One region of the Vescimonas fastidiosa genome, then DNA from elsewhere that is predicted to be linked to it. Evidence: riboswitches for the same ligand, from Rfam matches in the RefSeq annotation. Region 1 holds a riboswitch; the other holds the start of a gene.

Region 1 (9,192 bases):
AAAATATCAAAGGCGACTACCTTCATGCCGATGGCCTTGGCCATGACACCCAGGTGCTGACCGATGCGGCCAAAGCCCACGATACCCAGGGTCTTGCCCTGGAGCTCGATGCCCTTGCCGTAAGCCTTCTTCTCCCACTTGTCCTCACGCATGGTGTGGCCGGCGATGGAGAGATAACGGGCGCAGGAGAACATATGGCCCATGGCCAGCTCGGCTACGGACTGGGAGGAGGCACGGGGGGTGTTCTTCACGGTGATGCCGCAGGACTCGGCGTACTTGACATCGATATTGTCAACGCCCACGCCGCCGCGGATAATGAGCTTGAGCTTGCCGGTCTTGGCCTCGTCAATATGATTGGCGCGGACCTTGGTCTTGGAGCGGACCACCACGGCGTCAAAATCCTTCAGGGCGGCGCCCAGCTGATCGGGCTCATAGAACTGCTCGACGACCTCGTGACCCATCTCACGGAGCTGAGCCATGGCGGTCTTATCCATACCGTCGGTAACCAGAATACGCATAATTGTAATCTCCTTATAATTTATTTTTGATTGGGTGCGGGGAAGAATCCCTCAGTCGGCTTTAACCACAGCCCCTTTAGGCAAGGGACTTTTTGAGGGGGACGGATTGCCACAGCCAGTGTGCGCACCGGCTTTGCAATGACAGTTTTTTGCAAGAAATGCGGTGGGGCGGGCCAATGTAGGCATCGGCCCCTACGGATGGTTGCAAGAAGTGCCTGCGTGCGGGCCGATGTGGGGAGCGAACTGAGCGCTGCCGGTGGCAGAGGAAGCGAAGTGAGCGAGTGGCCGCGGTCAAAATTTTCAGCGTCCGCCGTAAGGCAGCGCAAAAATTTTGGGCACCGCAACAGGATCATCGGCCCCTACGGATGCGTTTTTTGAGGGTGCCGTGGCGAACGGGGTGTCCGCCACGGCTTTAATTATTTATATTACTTGTGCTCGGCCTCGAACTTCTTCAGGAACTCCACCAGAGCCTGGGCACCCTCGATGGGCATGGCGTTATAGACGCTGGCGCGGAGGCCGCCCACGGACTTGTGGCCCTTGAGGTTATCATAGCCGGCAGCCTTGGTAGCGGCGACCACCTCGGCGTCCAGCTCCGCGGACCCGGTGACAAAGGGAATATTCATCAGGCTGCGGAACTCGGGCTCCACGGTGCCCTTGAACATCTTGGAGGAATCCAGGAAGTCATAGATGACCTTGGCCTTGGCGATGTTGCGCTTGTGCATCTCCTCCAGGCCGCCGATGCTCTTGAGGTACTTAAACACCTTGCCGCAGCAGTAGATGGCCCAGCAGTTGGGGGTGTTGTACATGGAGCCGTTGTCAGCGTGGGTCTTATAGCTCATGTAGACGGGCATCTTGGGGTCGATGTCCTCACGGATCAGATCCTCACGGATGATGACCACCACCATGCCGGCAGGGCCTACATTCTTCTGCACACCGGCGTAGATCATGCCATAGTCGGAGACATTGCAGGGCTTGGAGAGGAACATGGAGGACTGGTCGGACACCAGGACATGGCCCTTGGTATTGGGGAGCTTATTCCAGGTGACGCCGTGGATGGTCTCATTCTCGCAGATGTAGACATAGTCGGCATCCTCGGGAATGTCCAGGTCGGAGCAGTCGGGAATATAGCTGAAATTCTTATCCTTGGAGGAGGCGGCCACAATGACCTCACCGTACTTCTTAGCCTCGGCAATGGCCTTCTTGGACCAGGCACCGGTCTCCACATACACAGCCTTGCCATTCTTCATCAGGTTCCAGGGAATAGCGGCGAACTGCAGGGTGGCACCGCCCTGGATGAACAGGACCTTGTAGTTATCGGGAATGTTCATCAGCTCACGCAGGTCGGCCTCGGCCTCGTCGATGATCTGCTGGAACACCTTGGAGCGGTGGCTCATTTCCATGACGCACATACCGCTGCCGCGGTAGTTCATCATCTCGTCACGGATCTCCTCCAGGACAGGCTCCGGCATCATGGCAGGGCCGGCGGAAAAATTAAAAGTGCGGTTATACTTCATTTTGATAGTACCTCCTGTTTGTGTAATGTAATCGGGGATTTACGATTCATACAGATATAGTATAGAACATTCCGTCGGGAGAATCAACCATAAAAATCCACATTTTTTGAGTTTATCTAAAAAATTTTCAGAGGGACAGATAGAGGGGGGAAATTTCGGGGGCGGGGAACCTTGCCGCCGTGGAGGCCGTGGCAGGGCTTCGGGGGAAAAATGCATAGACGGCGATTGACAGGGAGGGGCAAAGATGGTATAAAATAGGGAGAATTTTGGCGGATCTCCGGGAAAGGACGGCACGGGATGGACAAGTGGAAAAAGCTCATGGTACATATCGGCGCGTATCCGGCGGTGCTGGGCAAGTGGCTGGCGGTGGGGGGACTCATCGGCGGCATCGGCGGGATCATTGGGTCGGTGTTCCACATCGGCGTGAACTACGCCACCCAGGTGCGGCTGGCCCATCCGTGGGTGCTGTATTTGCTGCCGGTGCTGGGCGTTATCATTGCGGGGCTGTACCGGGTGACAAAGGTGGAGGGAAAGGACACCAACGCCGTAATCGAGTCGGTGCATTTCGGGAAAAATGTGCCGGTGCTGCTGGTGCCGGTGATCTTTGTGTCTACGGTACTGACCCATTTGGGGGGCGGAAGCGCCGGGCGCGAGGGCGCGGCCTTGCAGATAGGCGGTGGCATCGGACACACCACCGGGCGGCTGCTGCATCTGGGGGAAAAGGACCTGCCCCTGGCGACCCTCTGCGGCATGAGCGCGGTGTTCTCAGCCCTGTTCGGAACGCCGCTGACGGCGGCGGTGTTTGCCATGGAGGTCATCAGCGTGGGTGTATTTTACTACGCGGGGCTTATTCCATGCCTGACGGCGGCGCTGGTGGGCTATCTGGTGAGCCTGATGATGAAGGTGCCGCCTACGCGGTTTACGGTGGCGGACCCGGGGCTGGACGCCTGGACCATGGTGCTGGTGATTTTACTCGCCATTGGGTGCGCAGTGGTGAGCATCCTGTTTTGCCGGGGACTGCAGGAGACGGGTCGCAGGGCGGCGAGGCTGCTGCCCAATCCCTTTATCCGGGCCTTTGTGGGCGGCGTGCTGGTCATAGGACTGACGCTGCTGGTGGGCACCACGGACTATAACGGCGCAGGCATGGAGGTGGTGAGCCGGGCCATCGGCGGAGAGGTCGGGGGCTGGGCGTGGCTGCTGAAGCTGCTGTTTACCGCTGTGACCATCGGATTCGGCTTCAAGGGCGGCGAGGTGGTGCCCTCCTTCTTCGTGGGCGCCTGCTTCGGGTGCGTGCTGGGGGGCTTTTTGGGACTTCCGGCGGGCTTCGGAGCGGCCATCGGGCTGGTGGCGGTGTTCTGCGGAGCGGTGAACTGTCCCATTGCGTCCGTGTTTTTGAGCATTGAGCTGTTCGGCACCGGGGACCTGCTGTATTTTGCTATGGCCTGCGCCATCAGCTATCTGCTGTCGGGCTACTGCGGACTGTACAGCAGCCAGACCATCCTCTATTCCAAGATGCGGGCGGAGTTTATCAACATCCACACCAATGAAAATGAGGATAAGAACGGATAAAAAGAAACGGCGAAAAATCCTGCTGACGCAAGGGCTGCCAGGACTTTTTGGATAAAAAATCATCTCCCCGGCCATACTGAGGAAAAGTATGGTTGGGGAGGTATTTTTATGGATCTCGTGCAGGTGGCCGTGACATCGCTGGTGTCCCTGGCGGCCATGTTTTTGCTGACAAAGCTCATGGGAAACAAGCAGGTATCGCAGATGAACCTGTTTGACTATGTTATCGGCATCACCGTGGGCTCCATCGCCGCGGAGATGGCCACGGAGCTGGACACACCGGAAAATTCGCTGGTTGCCATGGTGGTGTATGCGGTGGCGGCGGTGTGCATTTCCCTATGGACCAACAAATCCCTGGGGGCTCGACGGATCATTACGGGAAAGCCGCTGATTTTGATGGACGGCGGAGTGATTTACCGGGAGAATCTGAAAAAGACCAAGATGGATCTGGGGGACTTTCTCATGTATTGCCGCATCGGGGGATATTTTGACCTGGGACAGATACAGACGGCGCTGCTGGAGCACAACGGTACGGTGACTTTTTTGCCCGTGGAGATGCAGAGGCCCGCTACACCGGCGGACCTATCCATGCAGCCGGACCAGACGCTGCTGCAGACCTCGGTGATCCAGGATGGGGTGATACTGCGGGGAAATCTGCAGCGGATCGGAAAGGACGAGAGCTGGCTTGTGCGGCAGCTGGAAAAACAGGGGTACAGGGAGGCCGGAGAGGTGTTTTTGGCTATGGCGGACGGAAATCAGGTGACGGTGTTCCCCATGGAGAGCAAGCGGGAGCCGGCAGATCTGGCAGATAGGTAAGGGGGTTGAGACTTTCGAAAAACTCTCCGGGTTTTTCCGACAAAAGGATTGCAGTCTGCGGCGCGCATAATTTGTCAGTCTGTGACGGACAAATTTCACACTGGCAGCCTGATTATAAAATAAGAATTTTTTTCAAAGGCCAAAAAATCATGTAAAAATCTGGGTTTTGACTCTCGTTTTGACACCCCAAAAACCAGGCAATTATGTACGCGTTATGCACGACTTTTTCGGAATTTTCAAGAGTCACGCTAAAAGTGCAAAAAAAGTTCCGAAATCCGCAGATTTCGGAACTTTCCTGGTGGAGATAAGCGGGATCGAACCGCTGACCTCTTGAATGCCATTCAAGCGCTCTCCCAGCTGAGCTATACCCCCAGGTTCTATTCACTTCGCGGCGCCTTGGCTGCCGACTTACTTAGTATAGTATACTTCCGGGCATTTGTCAACACATTTTTCTCCAAATTTTCTGTTTTTTTATTCCTGCACCCGGCCCAGCTGATAAAAGGCCACGGCGCTGGCTGCTGCCACATTCAGCGAGTCTACCCCATGGGCCATGGGGATGCACACCGTGTAGTCGCAGTCCTCAATGCTGCCGTCTGCCAGACCGTCCCCCTCGGTGCCCAGGGCGATGGCCAGGCGCGGCTCCGCCAGGAGCCGGGGGTCATTCAGCCGCACCGAATCCGCCCGCAGAGCCATAGCCGCCGTGCGAAAGCCCAGGGCATGAAGCTTTTCCGTCCAGCTTCCCTCCGGCAGATAGGTCCAGGGGATCTGAAACACCGTTCCCATGCTCACCCGTGTGCTGCGGCGATACAGCGGGTCGCTGCACTCCGGCGTCAAAAGCACCGCGTCCATGCCCAGTGCTGCCGCCGAGCGGAAGATGGCGCCTACATTGGTGGGATTCATCACCCGCTCCAAGACCGCCACCCGCCGGGCATTTGCGCACACCTGCTCTACCCGGGGCAGCGTCCGGCGCTTCATGGCGCACAGCATCCCCCGGGTCAGGTGAAAGCCCGTCATTTGGGCCAGCACCGGCTCCTCCGCCGTGAAAACCGGCACCTCCGGGCACCGCTCCAGCAGGGGCTTGGCCTGATTTTCCACATGGCGGCGCTCCATTAAAAACGAGATGGGCTCATAGCCGGACTGCAGCGCCCGGGCAATGACCTTGGGGCTTTCGGCGATAAAGACGCCCTGCTCCGCACACTCCCAATTCGCCAGCTGACTGTCCCGCAGCCGTGCAAAAATATCCAGCTCCGGCGCGGAAAAATCCGCGATCTCCCGAATATCCGCCATGGTTTTCCTCCGTCAAAAATTGATAACGCCCAGATGCTCCAGCAGAATCTTCACACCGATGAGAATAAGGATGACGCCGCCTACGATCTCGGCCCTGCTCTTGTAGCGCAGCCCGAAGATATTGCCCACCTTCAGGCCCACCGCCGACAGGCAGAAGGTGATGGCCCCGATAAGCCCCACGGCACGGAAAATATGCACATCCGGCAGCAGGGCAAAGGTGATGCCCACCGCCAGGGCGTCTACGCTGGTGGCCAGGGCCAAAGGCAGCATAGACCTGAAGCCGAAGGAGGCGCTCTCCTCCTGTTGCTCCTTGGAAAAGCCCTCCTTGAGCATATTTCCGCCGATGAGGCACAGCAGCACGAAGGCAACCCAGTGATCCACCGAGGTGATGTATCGCTCAAAGGTGGTGCCCAGCAGGTAGCCCAGGGTGGGCATCAGCGCCTGAAAGCCGCCGAACCACAGCCCCACGGTCAGGTAGTGCTTCCATCCCGGCTTCTGCACGGACAGACCCTTGCAAATGGCCACCGCAAAGGCGTCCATGGACAGACCCACCGCCAGCAGCGCCAGTTCCGTTAGTTTCATCTGTGTTTCCTCCCTGTCGGGCCGGACTGCAAATGCATACCGACAAGAATCCATAATATCCAAATAGTATCTCATAATTTTAGGGAAAAGTCAATGTTTCCCTGTCGGGGGAGGGGCTGGGGGAGGGGCGTTAAAAAACCGAAAAAAAATACTTGACAGAAGGGGACGATTATGGTACTTTTATCCTGAAGTTAAGATCGTTTGGCAAAACTGCCGTGAGACAGTGACGCAAAGCCAAGGGGACTTATTGCTCATCTAAGTCAGCCCGGTTGCAATTTTCAGAGATTGCAACCGGGGTTTATTTTTTTTCGGATGGTATGGAGGTGCGGGATGGACAAGCTGAATATTTCCGTTACCCGTACCATCGACAGCGGCGTGCGGCCCATTGAGCTGAAATGCACGCCCATTTACGACTGCCTCTTCTCCAATGTCGCGGGCCTGCGCAGCCGGGCCTTGGTCAACAGTGTGGACTATGGAACCCTTGATCCCGGGGACTATATGCCTGCGCTGGAGGACGACCGGGAGAGCGCCTCCTCCTTCACCGCGCGCAATTTGCGGGTGGTGTTGGGCGCTCTGCCCGCCCTGCAATCGCAGGCCCGCGGCATCTCCCTATTTCTGCTCTCGTGTCCCGTGTCTCTGGTGAGGCGCGGGACCCTGGCGGCAGAGGTGACACGGCTTTTACGCGCGGCGGACCCCAAGTGCGCCGAGGCGGTGTGCCTGTCCTTCGCTCCGGAGCTGCTGCGCCTGCCGCCCAAGGACCTGCAAAGCGCCCTGCTGCATATTCGCTCTCTGGGCTGCAAGGTGGCCGTGGAGGGCTTTGGCCGGGCGGATTTTCCCATGTCCGTACTGCCCCTGGCGGCCCCGGATCTGCTGCTGCTGGAGCGGGACCGTAAGGGCGACTTTCCTGCGGGCATGGCGGCCTATATACAATTCGCCGGAGCCTTGGGCATTCAGACCCTGGCTGTGGGGGTGCCTGCGGAGACGGTTTTGCGGGGGCTCAATGAGGCCCAGTGCGCATATTATACCCCGGCCCCGGGCCTGCGGACGGAGGGCCGGAGCCTGTATATGGAAAAAGAACTGACAGACCTTTTATCGGAAAGGAGCGTGGCATCCCTTGCCGGTTTCAACTAAACAGCCCGGGTCCGTGCTGACCCGGTCGGCGGAGGAGGTCAAGCGCTACCGTCTGTATAAGAAGATCGTGCCGCCGGTGCTGGGGCTCATTACCCTGGTGCTTATCATCGTGTACATCATCTCCATTCTGTTCACCAAGTACGGCAGCTTTACGGTGAAGATCAATAACCTCACCGACCGCAAATATTACCTCACCCTCTGCGAATCGGATAAATTTCTCAACCCCGTATCTTATCTCAATTCTAAGGCCGTGAAGGATGTTACCAACATCGACGGCAACTCTCTTCCCGCCGACCTCAACGATGTGGACGGCGAGCACAACGGGGAAAACTATGTGGCCTACACCTTCTACGCCAAGAATGTGGGCCAGAGCACCATTACCTATGACTATGACCTGGTCATCTCCCGCAAGACCATCGGCGTGGACTCGGCCATTCGCGTGCGCCTGTACTATACACCCTTTTACTACGACAGCTTCACCAAGGAATATACCCGCAGCGGCGACTATACCGACTATGCCAAGCCCCGCACCGGGGGCAGCGGCCTGCCGGAGGTGGACCCGGATAACCGCACCATGACCAATTTCGCCGCCAGCGGCTCTGTGGCCCAGGGCCGGGTGGCGGGCTTTAAGCCCGGGGATATATCCAAAATAACCGTGGTCATCTGGATCGAGGGCAACGACCCCGACTGCACCGACGACATCCTGGGCGGCGAGTTCAAGGTGGACATGGTTATGAATGTGGTGGCCGAGGAATAACTCCCGCACACCCCCGTAGGGGGCGGCGTTCCCGACGCCCCGCCCCGCCGTACCCCTAACTTACCCCAACTGCTCACGGGGTCCTTCGCCATAGCGTCCGATGCGTTTCCATTCCCGCGCAAAAGCGCGGCGAGGGACCCCGCTGCGGCAGTTATGGGACCCCTCAAAATAGACCCTCTTTTCCCGGTGGGGCGGGACACGCCTTCTGCTCCCGTCCCACCTGTACCCCTTGCGACCCACGGAAACCCGCCGCGGGTCTCTCTCCCTTTAGGCAAGGGAGGCTATCTTTCCCCTTACTATTTCGTTCCTTCACCGTCCGACTTCGTACTGAGACGGTTTGGATAAATACAAAAACTAAAGAAAAGCGAGGAAAAACAAATGAAAAAGTTCAGAAAATTGATTCCCGCCCTGTGTATGCTGCTGGTCTCGGCACTCTTCGTGGGAACCTCCACCTATGCGTGGTTTTCGATGAACACCACTGTTACGGCCACGAACATGCAAGTGACTGCCAAGTCCAATGCAACTTATCTGCTGATTGATACTAAGGACAATAGCACAAGTAAGGAAACTTCTGCAATTACCAAGGAAACTAATGCAGCTGCAGCAACTGTTTACCCCTGTGCCTATACTGAAACTGAAATCGCCAGTGACACAGACAACACCAATAAAATTGACGCAAAGACATGGTATACCGCAAATAATAAAAACGGCAATCATGCGACGGATGCGGTATTGGGTAGAAAGACGATTGCCCTCGGGAATGGAGACTATATGCAGAAGAGCGAGTTTTGGCTGACTCTTTCAAAGGACTCCGAACCTGCCAGTAATAAGACCCTTTCCATTGCTTTTGAGAAGGCAGCCGGAGATGATGCTGCTATTTCTACAGCTGTGTTTGTCGGCGATGCACAGGAGCCCATTCTGCTAAATGACACCACTACGCAGGGCACGGCAACTGTTTCCCTGACTTCTGCGACTTCTGTTAAAGTTACTGTTTATACATATATTGACGGTACATCTGATA
Region 2 (9,192 bases), 370 kb from region 1:
CCTGACCGAGGTTGACCTGGAAATTGCTCTTGATGAACTCGATGGCGCGCTGCATTTCATACACGGACAGCGGTGTTTTGTACCCTTCGGGAATAACGATTTTGCTCATGTTGGTTATCACCTTTCTATAAAAATAACTGATTAATTATAATATGTACCGCCGGGAAAAGCAAGAAAAAACTGCCCAAATTCGTGCCGAAATCGCAGAATGCGGGCAGTTTTTTCCTATTCGTTTTAACAGTAGGCCTTCATCATGGCCCGGAAGGCCGGGAGGGAGCGGCGAATCATATCATTGGAGACGCAGTAGCTCAGGCGGAAATAGCCCGGGCAGCCGAAGCCGTCGGCCGGAACCACCAGGAGATTATGCTCCCGCTTGGCTTTTTCGGAGAAGGCATTGGCGTCGCCGCCGGGAGCCTTGACAAACAGGTAAAAGGCACCGTCGGGCTTGGCACATTCGTAACCCATTTCCCGGAGGCTGTTATACAGCAGGGTGCGATTTTCATCGTAGGCCTGCAGGTCGGGCTGCTCCCGGGCGCACAGACCCACAACCTTCTGCATCAGCGTGGGCGGGCATACATGGCCTATGGCCCGGGCGGCACCGGAGACGGTGGCGTAAACGGCAGCGCTGTCCTCGGCGAAGGAGGGAACATAGACATAGCCGATGCGCTCACCGGGGAGGGACAGAGACTTGGAGTAAGAATAGCAGACAATGGTATTTTTATATAGATTGGGGATAAAGGGCACCTTTACACCACCGTAGACCAGCTCACGGTAGGGCTCATCGGCGATGATGTAGATGGGGTGGCCGTATTGACTGCTCTTGCGCTCTAAGAGGGCGGCCAGACCCCGGAGAGTCTCCTCGGTATAGACCACGCCGGAGGGATTATTCGGGGAGTTGACAATGATGGCCTGGGTGTGGGGGGTGATGCGCTGCTCCACCTGGTCCAAATGTACCTGGAAAGCCTCGGTGTCCGCCGGGACCATCACCATCTTACCGCCGTTGGCGGCGATGAAGGGAGCGTACTCCGGGAAAAACGGGGCGATAACCATGATCTCGCTGTCACCGTCCACCACCAGGGCCTTGATGACGGAAATGAGGGCCGGAGCTGCACCGCAGGTGAGAAAGAGTTCACTGGCCTTTACAGGCAGGCCGAAGCGATGGGAGAGATCGTCGGCGATGGCCTGGCGGGGCTCCTCAAAGCCGGGGGCCATGGAGTAGCCGTGGAGATGGATGGAATCGGTCTCGTCCACGATTTTGTGGATGGATGCGTTGACCTTCTTCGGTGCGGGAATACTGGGGTTTCCCAGGGAATAATCGAAAACATTCTCGGGGCCCACCAGCTTTGCCTGCTCCAGGCCGTAGGCGAAGAGTTGACGGATCACAGAGGGAGCTGTGCCCAAGTTATAAAAGGTTTGATTGACCATGCGAATTCTCCTTTTTCAAAATTAAGCCAGGTGCATCCGCTGAGCCAGCACACTGCCGGCGGCGATGGAGGCCAGCTTGGACTCAGCACTGTCGCTGCGGGAGACCAGAACGATGGGGACCTTCGCACCCAGGATGATACCTGCGTTCTTGGCACCGCCGAAGAGAGAGGCGGCCTTGCCAATGCCGTTGCCCACCTCATAGTTGGGAACCAGGAGGATGTCGGCATCGCCTGCGCCGGGGGCTGTAAAGTGCTTATGCTTGCAGGCCTCCTTGCTTACGGCCAGGTCCAAGGCCACAGGGCCGCAGACCTGCATATTGTACTTGGCCCAGCGGTCCGTCATTTTGGTCAGGGCATCGGCATCCACGGTGGACTGGACCTTGGGATTCACCTGCTCCGCCCCGCAGATGCAGGCGGCGTTGATGGAAGTATAGCCCAGGGCCTGAAGCACAGCGGCGGCATTTTCCAGAATCTCCGCTTTTTTCTCCAGGTCGGGGAAGGTGTTCACGCCACCGTCAGTGAGAATGAGCATCTTGCCCAGGGCGGGAATTTCATAGAACATACAGTGGGTGGTTAGGTGGGAGGTACGCAGGCCCTGTTCCTTATTGAATACGGCGCGCATCAGGTCCGCTGTGCCCAGGATGCCCTTCATCAGGAAGTTAGCCTTGCCTTGGGCGCAGAGAGACACGGCCTGTGCGGCGCAGTCGGTATCCGAGTCGGCAGGAACAATCTGATAGGCATCGGGATCCTCGTGCTGCTCCCGGAGCATACGGCGAATCTCGTCAGCATGGCCCACCAAAATGGGAGTGGCAATGCCCTCCCGGCGGGCGGCGACCACGGCCTCAATGACGGGCTCATCGTGGGCAGCCGCTACGGCGATGACACCGCTGGCACCGCCTTTGGCGGCGTCTACGATGCCCTGAATGGTGTTAATCATGAAAATCAGCCTCCTTATCAAGGCGATTATATAGTATTTCAGGGACGGCGTCAATAAATTTTACCGAATGATTTGGTAAAAAATATGTCAAGAAAGTGTCGGGGCAGGTGGGTTGACGAAAGAGAAATGCTTTGTTATAGTATACAATGTCTGTTAAAATTTGTTTAAGGAGCAGAGAGATGAAGGAAATAAAAATCATCCCACTGGCCACGGCCTATGCGGGATGTTTCTTGGGGGCCGGGTTTGTGTCCGGCCAAGAGTTATGGCAGTTTTTCGGCGAATTCGGTGTGAAGGGATATGTGGGGCTGCTGATAGCCTGCGGGCTGCTGGTGGCTTTCGGCATTGTGATGATGCGGCTTTTGCAGCTTTCGGGGCTGGAAAATGTGGAGGAGGTCATGATTCCGTGGAATGTGCCGATTCTGCGGCGGCTCTCCGGGGTAATCCTGAATGTATTCCTTCTGGGTGTGGTCATCATCATGACCGCCGGGGTAGGCGCGGCCATGGAGCAGCTTTTGTCCGTGCCGTCGGCTTTGGCGTCGGCTGTGTTCGTGGTACTGCTGGGCGTGGTGGCCCTGCTGGGCGTTTCGGGCATGATGAAGGTGTTTTCCGCCCTGGTGCCCATTATCGTCATTGCTACCCTGGGCTTCGCGGTGATGAGCTGGGTGGAGTTCGGCACGGAGGGGATATTGACCCTGCCGGAGCAGGCGCATAATAACCCCTTGATGCCCACCTGGTTCGTGGCGGCGCTGACCTATGTGGCCTATAATCTGCTGGGGGCCATCGGCATTATGGCGCCCCTGGGAAAGTATCTGAAGGGGAGAAAGACCGCGATTTTCGGCATCGCCCTGGGCGGGCTGCTGTTGGCGGTGGTGGCCGGGAGCGTACTGACATCGCTCTCGGGCTACCTGGACGCCACGGCGGCCCAGATGCCCATGGTGGCCCTGGCCTCCCGGCTGAACCCGGCTCTGGGCATCGTGTACGGGATGCTGCTGCTATTCGGAATGTTCAGCAATGCGCTGGCGTCGTTGGTGGCCTTTATGGAGTACATGAACAGCAACATTCGTGTGCTGAATACACACCGAAAGAGCACCATGGCGGTGCTGATGGTGCTGGTGTGGGCGGCCAGTCTGGCAGGCTTCGGCAACCTGGTGGGAACGGTGTTCCCGGTGTTCGGCTACATCGGCATCGGCATTATCGTGTGTATCTGCATCCACTATGCACAGTGCTTGCGGCGGAAAAAGGTTGTAAAAGTAAAGAACATTACAGAGACTGATAGACCTCAATAAATTTCCTTGTAATCCGGGCGGTCAAGCCCCAGAGAGGATAGGGGAGGCCCCGGTATACGGGCACCTCCATGCTGCCGGGGGCCCAGGCGTAGTCTGCCGGGGTGTGTACCGCATCGTAGGGAAAATCCGTCCCGACCTCCGGGCGGAGCGGATAGCGGAAAAGCTGAGGGGGATTTTCCAGGAGCCAGGCGACGGGCACGGTGAAAACCGTGCTGACCTCCGGAGGATTCAGGGTCAGATTTTCCTCGCACCGGGGAGGAAGCAGACCCACCACCGGGTACATGAGGGCCTCGGAGCGCAGGTAGAGAAAGTCCGCCGGGCCAAAAAGCTGTATCCGGTGCGGCGGGATGCCCAGCTCCTCGCTGGTTTCCCGCAGGGCGCACTGGGCGGGCGTTTCTCCCGGCTCCATATGTCCGCCGGGGAAGCAGACCTCACTGCGGTGATGGTGCAGGGAGGAAGCGCGGACCTCGTAGAGCAGGTGAAGCCCATCCTCCTTCTCCAGCAGGGGAACAAGTACGGCGTAGGCACCGGAGGCATCCTGCAGGGTAGGGGTATGATGGCTGTAATAGGATTTGAGTGTGTGTATGTCCATAGGCGAGCCCTCCATTTTCTGAAAGTATAGCATATTTTGCACGGACTTAAAAGAAAGAAATCCCCTCACCCGTAACGGATGAGGGGATAATTCAGCTATTTAGCTATTTAGCTGTGGAGTTTCGCCGGTCAGCAGCCGCAGCCGCAGCCGTTCTGGTTGTTGTTGCAGCCGCAGCCGCAGCCGTTGCCGCAGAACAGGAACAGGATGATGACGCAGATGATGATCCAGCAGCTATTCCCCTGATTGCACATAATGTGACCTCCCTATGAAATTTACGGCCATGTCGCTGGCCTCAATCCATAGTATGCGCGGCGGGAGGAAAGGTGCGTCAGGGTCGGGAAATGCGATAGCTTAGGGTCAGGAGCGTGTCCACAAAGTGAACATCCTCGAAGAAAACATCGGGCTTATCCGTGCTCAGCTCCACATTGGTGAAGTTCCAAAAGCCCTTGATACCCAGGTCGATAAGGCGGCTGGCCATGGGCTGGGCCACATGCTGGGGAACGGTAAGCACCGCCACATCGGGCCGATAGTCGACAATATACTGCTCCAGCTCGTCCATGGAGCGGATGGTGACAGCATGGATGCTGGTGCCGATGAGGTCGGGGGAGACATCAAAGGCGGTGTCCACATGGAAGCCGACCTTTTCAAAGTCGAAGTTCTGCAGCAGAGCGTGGCCCAAATGGCCTACGCCGATGATGATAAGGCGGTGGCCCTTGTCGATGCCCAGGATATGCCCGATCTCGGAGCGAAGCTCGGCCACATTGTAGCCATAGCCCTGCTGACCGAACTCACCGAAGCAGCTCAAATCCTGGCGGATCTGGGAGGCGGTGATATCCATTTTGCTGCCCAGGGAGTTGGAGGAGATGCGCACAACGCCCTTGTTATACAGGTCGTCTAAATAGCGGTAGTAACGGGGGAGACGGTGGATGACAGCGTCGGAGACTTTTTGCTTTTTCATGTATAGGATCGGTCCTTTTCATTGGCGTTAATTTCAGGAAATAGTTTACCGCAGAAAACATGAGTTGTCAACTTTTTTAACAATGTTTTTAAAAAAAACTATAAGATTATTTAAAATAAGTATGTTGGGTGTGCATTAGGACCGGGAATGGCCAACCCCATTTTTAGTGCAGCCGTTGCTCAGTGCATGGGGCAGCCGTGGTGCCGGGGGCCGTCTTTTTCCCGGCGCAGAGCACGCTCACAGATCATTTCGCCGGCGATGGAGACGGCGATCTCCTCCGGGGTGACGGCCTTGATGGCTATGCCCACGGGGGTGTGAACACTGGCAATGGCGGTCTCCTGGACTCCGGCGGCCCGGAGGCGGGCATTGACGGAGGCGGTTTTAGCCCGGGAGCCGATGACGCCCACATAGGCGAAGTCTCGGCGGAGAATCTGCTCCTGGACGATAAAGTCATGGGTGTGGCCGCTGGTCATCACCACGATATAGTCCTCGGCGCTGCAGCTCAGGTAGCGGTCTATGTGGCTGAAATCGCCGCAGATCAGGCGCTCGGCGGCAGGGAAACGCTCTGGGGTGACCAGTTCGGGCCGGTCGTCGAACACCGTGACGCGGAAGCCCACGGAACGCAGCACCGGGGTCAGGGCCAGGGAACAGTGACCCGCACCAAAAAGTATGGCCCGCTCCCCTATGGAAAGAGGCATGGTGAAGGAGCTTTCCTTTTCCGGATCGTCCGTAAGAAAGCCAACCGTGCCATCCAAGGGCAGAGCCAGGTAACCGGGTCGGCGGTCTGCAATATGCTGCAGCAGGTCGGCGGCCAGGGCGGCCCAGGCGGCGTCCGTGCCGGGAATGAAGGTGAATAGGGCCGTGACATCCCCACCGCAGACCATGCCGATGTCCTCGGTATCGCTGCGATGGAGCGGGTATTCATGGAGGTCACTGCAGCGTTGGGCGATTAGATCCCGGGCGTGAAGAATGGACAGATTTTCCACATTCCCGCCGCCTATGGTGCCGCTCAGAGGACCCTGTGCCCCTACCAGCATCTGAGCGCCCTCCCCCCGAGGGGTGGAGCCGGACTCGCGGATGATGGTGACCAGGACGGTGTCGTGATGCTTTTCCATTTCATAGAGGAGCTTGGCAAAGATAGATTGCATGGTCGATTCTCCTTTGTATGTTTTCGGGAAATCTATTTTGCTTCATTTTACGCCGTTATTCTGAAAAATGCAATACGCAGCTCTGTGAGCTGCGGAGGAAATAGGAAAAAAGTATTATTCTGCTGCGATAGGGAACAAAGCATTGACAGAGGGATGGAAATGTGTTACAATTTTCAGGCAAAACCGAATTACCATAGCCGGAGCTGACCCAGGGGGCGAGCATACGGGGTGATTCAACTGAATGATTTAGGCAAAACCGTCGTGAGGCGGTGACGCAAAGCTATCGGGACTTTTTTCGAAAAGTCAGCCACGCTGCAATATCCTGGATATTGCGGCGTTTTGTCTTTTTTAGAAAAACCGGTGCGGCCTACGGGGAAAGGAGGGACGCCTGTGTCAAAGAAAACATCGGCCTTTGTGGGCCTGCTGCTGGCAGCGGCCATGATCGCCTTTGCCATTTTCGCAGCTAGTGTCGGCTTTAGCTGGTTTACAAACAGCGTTGGGGCGTCTGCCACCGGCATGAGCGTGTCGGCCAAGGGAAGCCTGGAAATACGAGCCGTCAGCGACGGGACGAATATCGCCGTGATGCAGCCCTCCGCTGATATGAAGCACTTCGGCGGTGCGAACCTGACACGCATTCGGCCCGGGGAATCCGGGAGCTTCACCTTTTATGTGTACAATCCGGACAGGGCGGACTTTTCCTTCTCTTATGTGCTGACGGTGACGAACAACGAATTCTTTCCGGGCGATACGAAGAACAAAGGGTTCTACGCCGATACAACGGAGGCTATGCAGAAGGAGGCCTTGCAGCACATCAACGCACATCTGCTGTTCTTCCGGGAGAAAAATACGGACGGTACTTACTCCGGGTGGATACCCGGTGGGCAGTCGGAGCAGGTGAAAGCCACTGCGCAGGAGCAGGCGGTGACGGTGTACTGGGTGTGGGTGCCCTGGTACAGCGATATTTTTGCGAGCGGCGCGCTCATTGCCGAGAAAGACCGGGCGGATATTGCAGCATATTACGGCAGCAAGGAACACCTGTCAGAGATGTTTGAAAGCGGCGAAAAGTCCGGGGACGGCTACAACAAGGCCGACTACATCATCGGCACCACGCTGCGGCATATGTGCTTTGACCTGACCGTGCAGGAGGAGTAAAAGACGATGCAAGCCGGGAAACGGAAAATTTCACAGAAAATGCTACTGATCTTGGTGATGGCGGGGGTGCTGATGATCTCCGCCGTTGCCTGGTTTGCGCTGGCCAACCGAAGCCGGTCGGGGGACTTGGAAATTGAAATGCCACCCATCATTTACATCAAGGACGACAATCTGCGGGAGATGACCTCCTTCGATCTGGACGGCCTGCAGATCAATAAGACCTATAACGCCCTGTTCTGCGTGGCTCCGGCCTATGAGGGGGCGGTGAAGGACTTTGATTTGGGCGTGATCTACACGGAGAACATCGGCATGGTCATTAACCTGTACCCGGTGCAGAACATCACCGATGCGGCCAAAGGCAGCGAGTACGAGAAGCGGACTTTGGAAGGGCAGGACTGCTATTTTAACTATACCACTTCGGATGCGAGCTGGAAAGCAACGGTCAAATATACCAAGGATAGAGTAGACGATGAAACGCAGGACCAGACGCACCTGAACCGGGGCGTATATAAGACATACAGCGACGAGTTTAAGGATTATACTGCCAAGGGAACAGACATCTATGCCAAGCTCAACGACACGGAAGCCTACCGCTTTTATGTGCTGCAGGTGACCTGGAAGGAGAATATCTCCGAGGCGGAGCTGGAGAAAGAGACGGATGTGGTGTACATCGTGACCCAGGGCGGCACCAAGAGGGGGGCGTGACGGCATGAGACTAAGAAAAAAGAAGCTCCCTGCGGCCCTATGGGCGGTGCTGGTGCTGGCATTGTCGGCCACGCTGGTGCTGGCAGCCTACTATGGCAAGGGCAACTTTAAGGATGTGTTCGTGAATCGGAAGCACTCCTTTTCCAGCGATGTGCTCAGCAGCGTTTCCAGGTTTGAGGAGGCGGATAAAAATGTGGTGCGGCCCCAGGGTATGGCGGCCAAGAGCATCAGCTTTTATAACTATGACCGCTCTACGGGGGAGTATAACGACTTTGATGTGACCTTCTCCGTGTATGCCTGGCTGGACAAGGACGATACCGGGCGGGCCTATACCATTTCCTATGGTACTACGACGGGTAAGACGGTGAACAGCACGACCCATGATACACCGATATTTACCGCCACACTCAAGGGAAAAAAGGCCTCGGAGCTGGCCATAACGGTGCAGTTTAACGCCAATGCAAACGAAGACCTGACTACCTTCCCTAAGTTGCTGATGGTGGCTGTGCCTGATACGCCCCGATATATGGCCAGCCGGATGCTGGGGGCGTGCATCGTGCCGTCCCGGTCAGAGGGCTTCCATGTGGACTGCGGGTTTGAAAAAACCGAAGGAAATGTGGATATAGAGGACTACGCAGCGTTTATCTATGGAATCTCCATGGTAGGTGAGCCGCCGAAGAACGGTGTTTTGCGGGTGCTGTGGCGGTCGGACCGGCTGACGCTGATGGAGCATAATGATTTCAAGGCGCGGAATGTGGAAAATCCAACGGACGGATTCGACAAATATATCTATATTCCCCAGGAGACGGACTACTATGGCCGGCTCTCCTTCATGCGGGTGCAGGGGATAGAAGATGAGAAGAACAATCCCTGGAAGAACAATAGCTATAACTGGACGGATCTGGAGAGCTTTGTAAAGTGGCAGCAGCTGCCATAAGGACACACATACAGACAACAGGTGAATGTGTATGAAAAGTAGATTGCAAACAA

What was found. A riboswitch is a leader RNA that binds a small molecule or an ion and turns the genes downstream of it on or off. The one in region 1 is predicted to bind cyclic di-GMP.
Region 2: another riboswitch for cyclic di-GMP. It lies ahead of KI236_RS03365 (hypothetical protein); the one in region 1 lies ahead of KI236_RS05270 (EAL domain-containing protein).

Annotation. Positions count from the first base shown of each region.
Region 1 covers NZ_AP023415.1:1,070,212-1,079,403, reverse strand. The annotation lists gene KI236_RS05305 (D-2-hydroxyacid dehydrogenase) at 1-518, opposite strand, end outside; gene serC (3-phosphoserine/phosphohydroxythreonine transaminase) at 944-2,032, opposite strand; gene KI236_RS05295 (chloride channel protein) at 2,330-3,601, shown strand; gene KI236_RS05290 (DUF421 domain-containing protein) at 3,710-4,414, shown strand; tRNA gene KI236_RS05285 (tRNA-Ala) at 4,711-4,786, opposite strand; gene KI236_RS05280 (TrmH family RNA methyltransferase) at 4,886-5,701, opposite strand; gene KI236_RS05275 (manganese efflux pump MntP) at 5,714-6,283, opposite strand; cyclic di-GMP riboswitch class I at 6,477-6,560, shown strand; gene KI236_RS05270 (EAL domain-containing protein) at 6,614-7,414, shown strand; gene KI236_RS05265 (hypothetical protein) at 7,398-8,171, shown strand; gene KI236_RS05260 (hypothetical protein) at 8,550-9,192, shown strand, end outside.
Region 2 covers NZ_AP023415.1:697,054-706,245, reverse strand. The annotation lists gene asnA (aspartate--ammonia ligase) at 1-109, opposite strand, end outside; gene KI236_RS03395 (pyridoxal phosphate-dependent aminotransferase) at 235-1,425, opposite strand; gene KI236_RS03390 (phosphate acyltransferase) at 1,447-2,361, opposite strand; gene KI236_RS03385 (YkvI family membrane protein) at 2,541-3,647, shown strand; gene KI236_RS03380 (NUDIX hydrolase) at 3,622-4,239, opposite strand; gene KI236_RS12215 (hypothetical protein) at 4,368-4,490, opposite strand; gene KI236_RS03375 (redox-sensing transcriptional repressor Rex) at 4,568-5,197, opposite strand; gene KI236_RS03370 (XdhC family protein) at 5,377-6,345, opposite strand; cyclic di-GMP riboswitch class I at 6,585-6,665, shown strand; gene KI236_RS03365 (hypothetical protein) at 6,736-7,497, shown strand; gene KI236_RS03360 (hypothetical protein) at 7,504-8,202, shown strand; gene KI236_RS03355 (hypothetical protein) at 8,207-9,139, shown strand; gene KI236_RS03350 (beta strand repeat-containing protein) at 9,171-9,192, shown strand, end outside.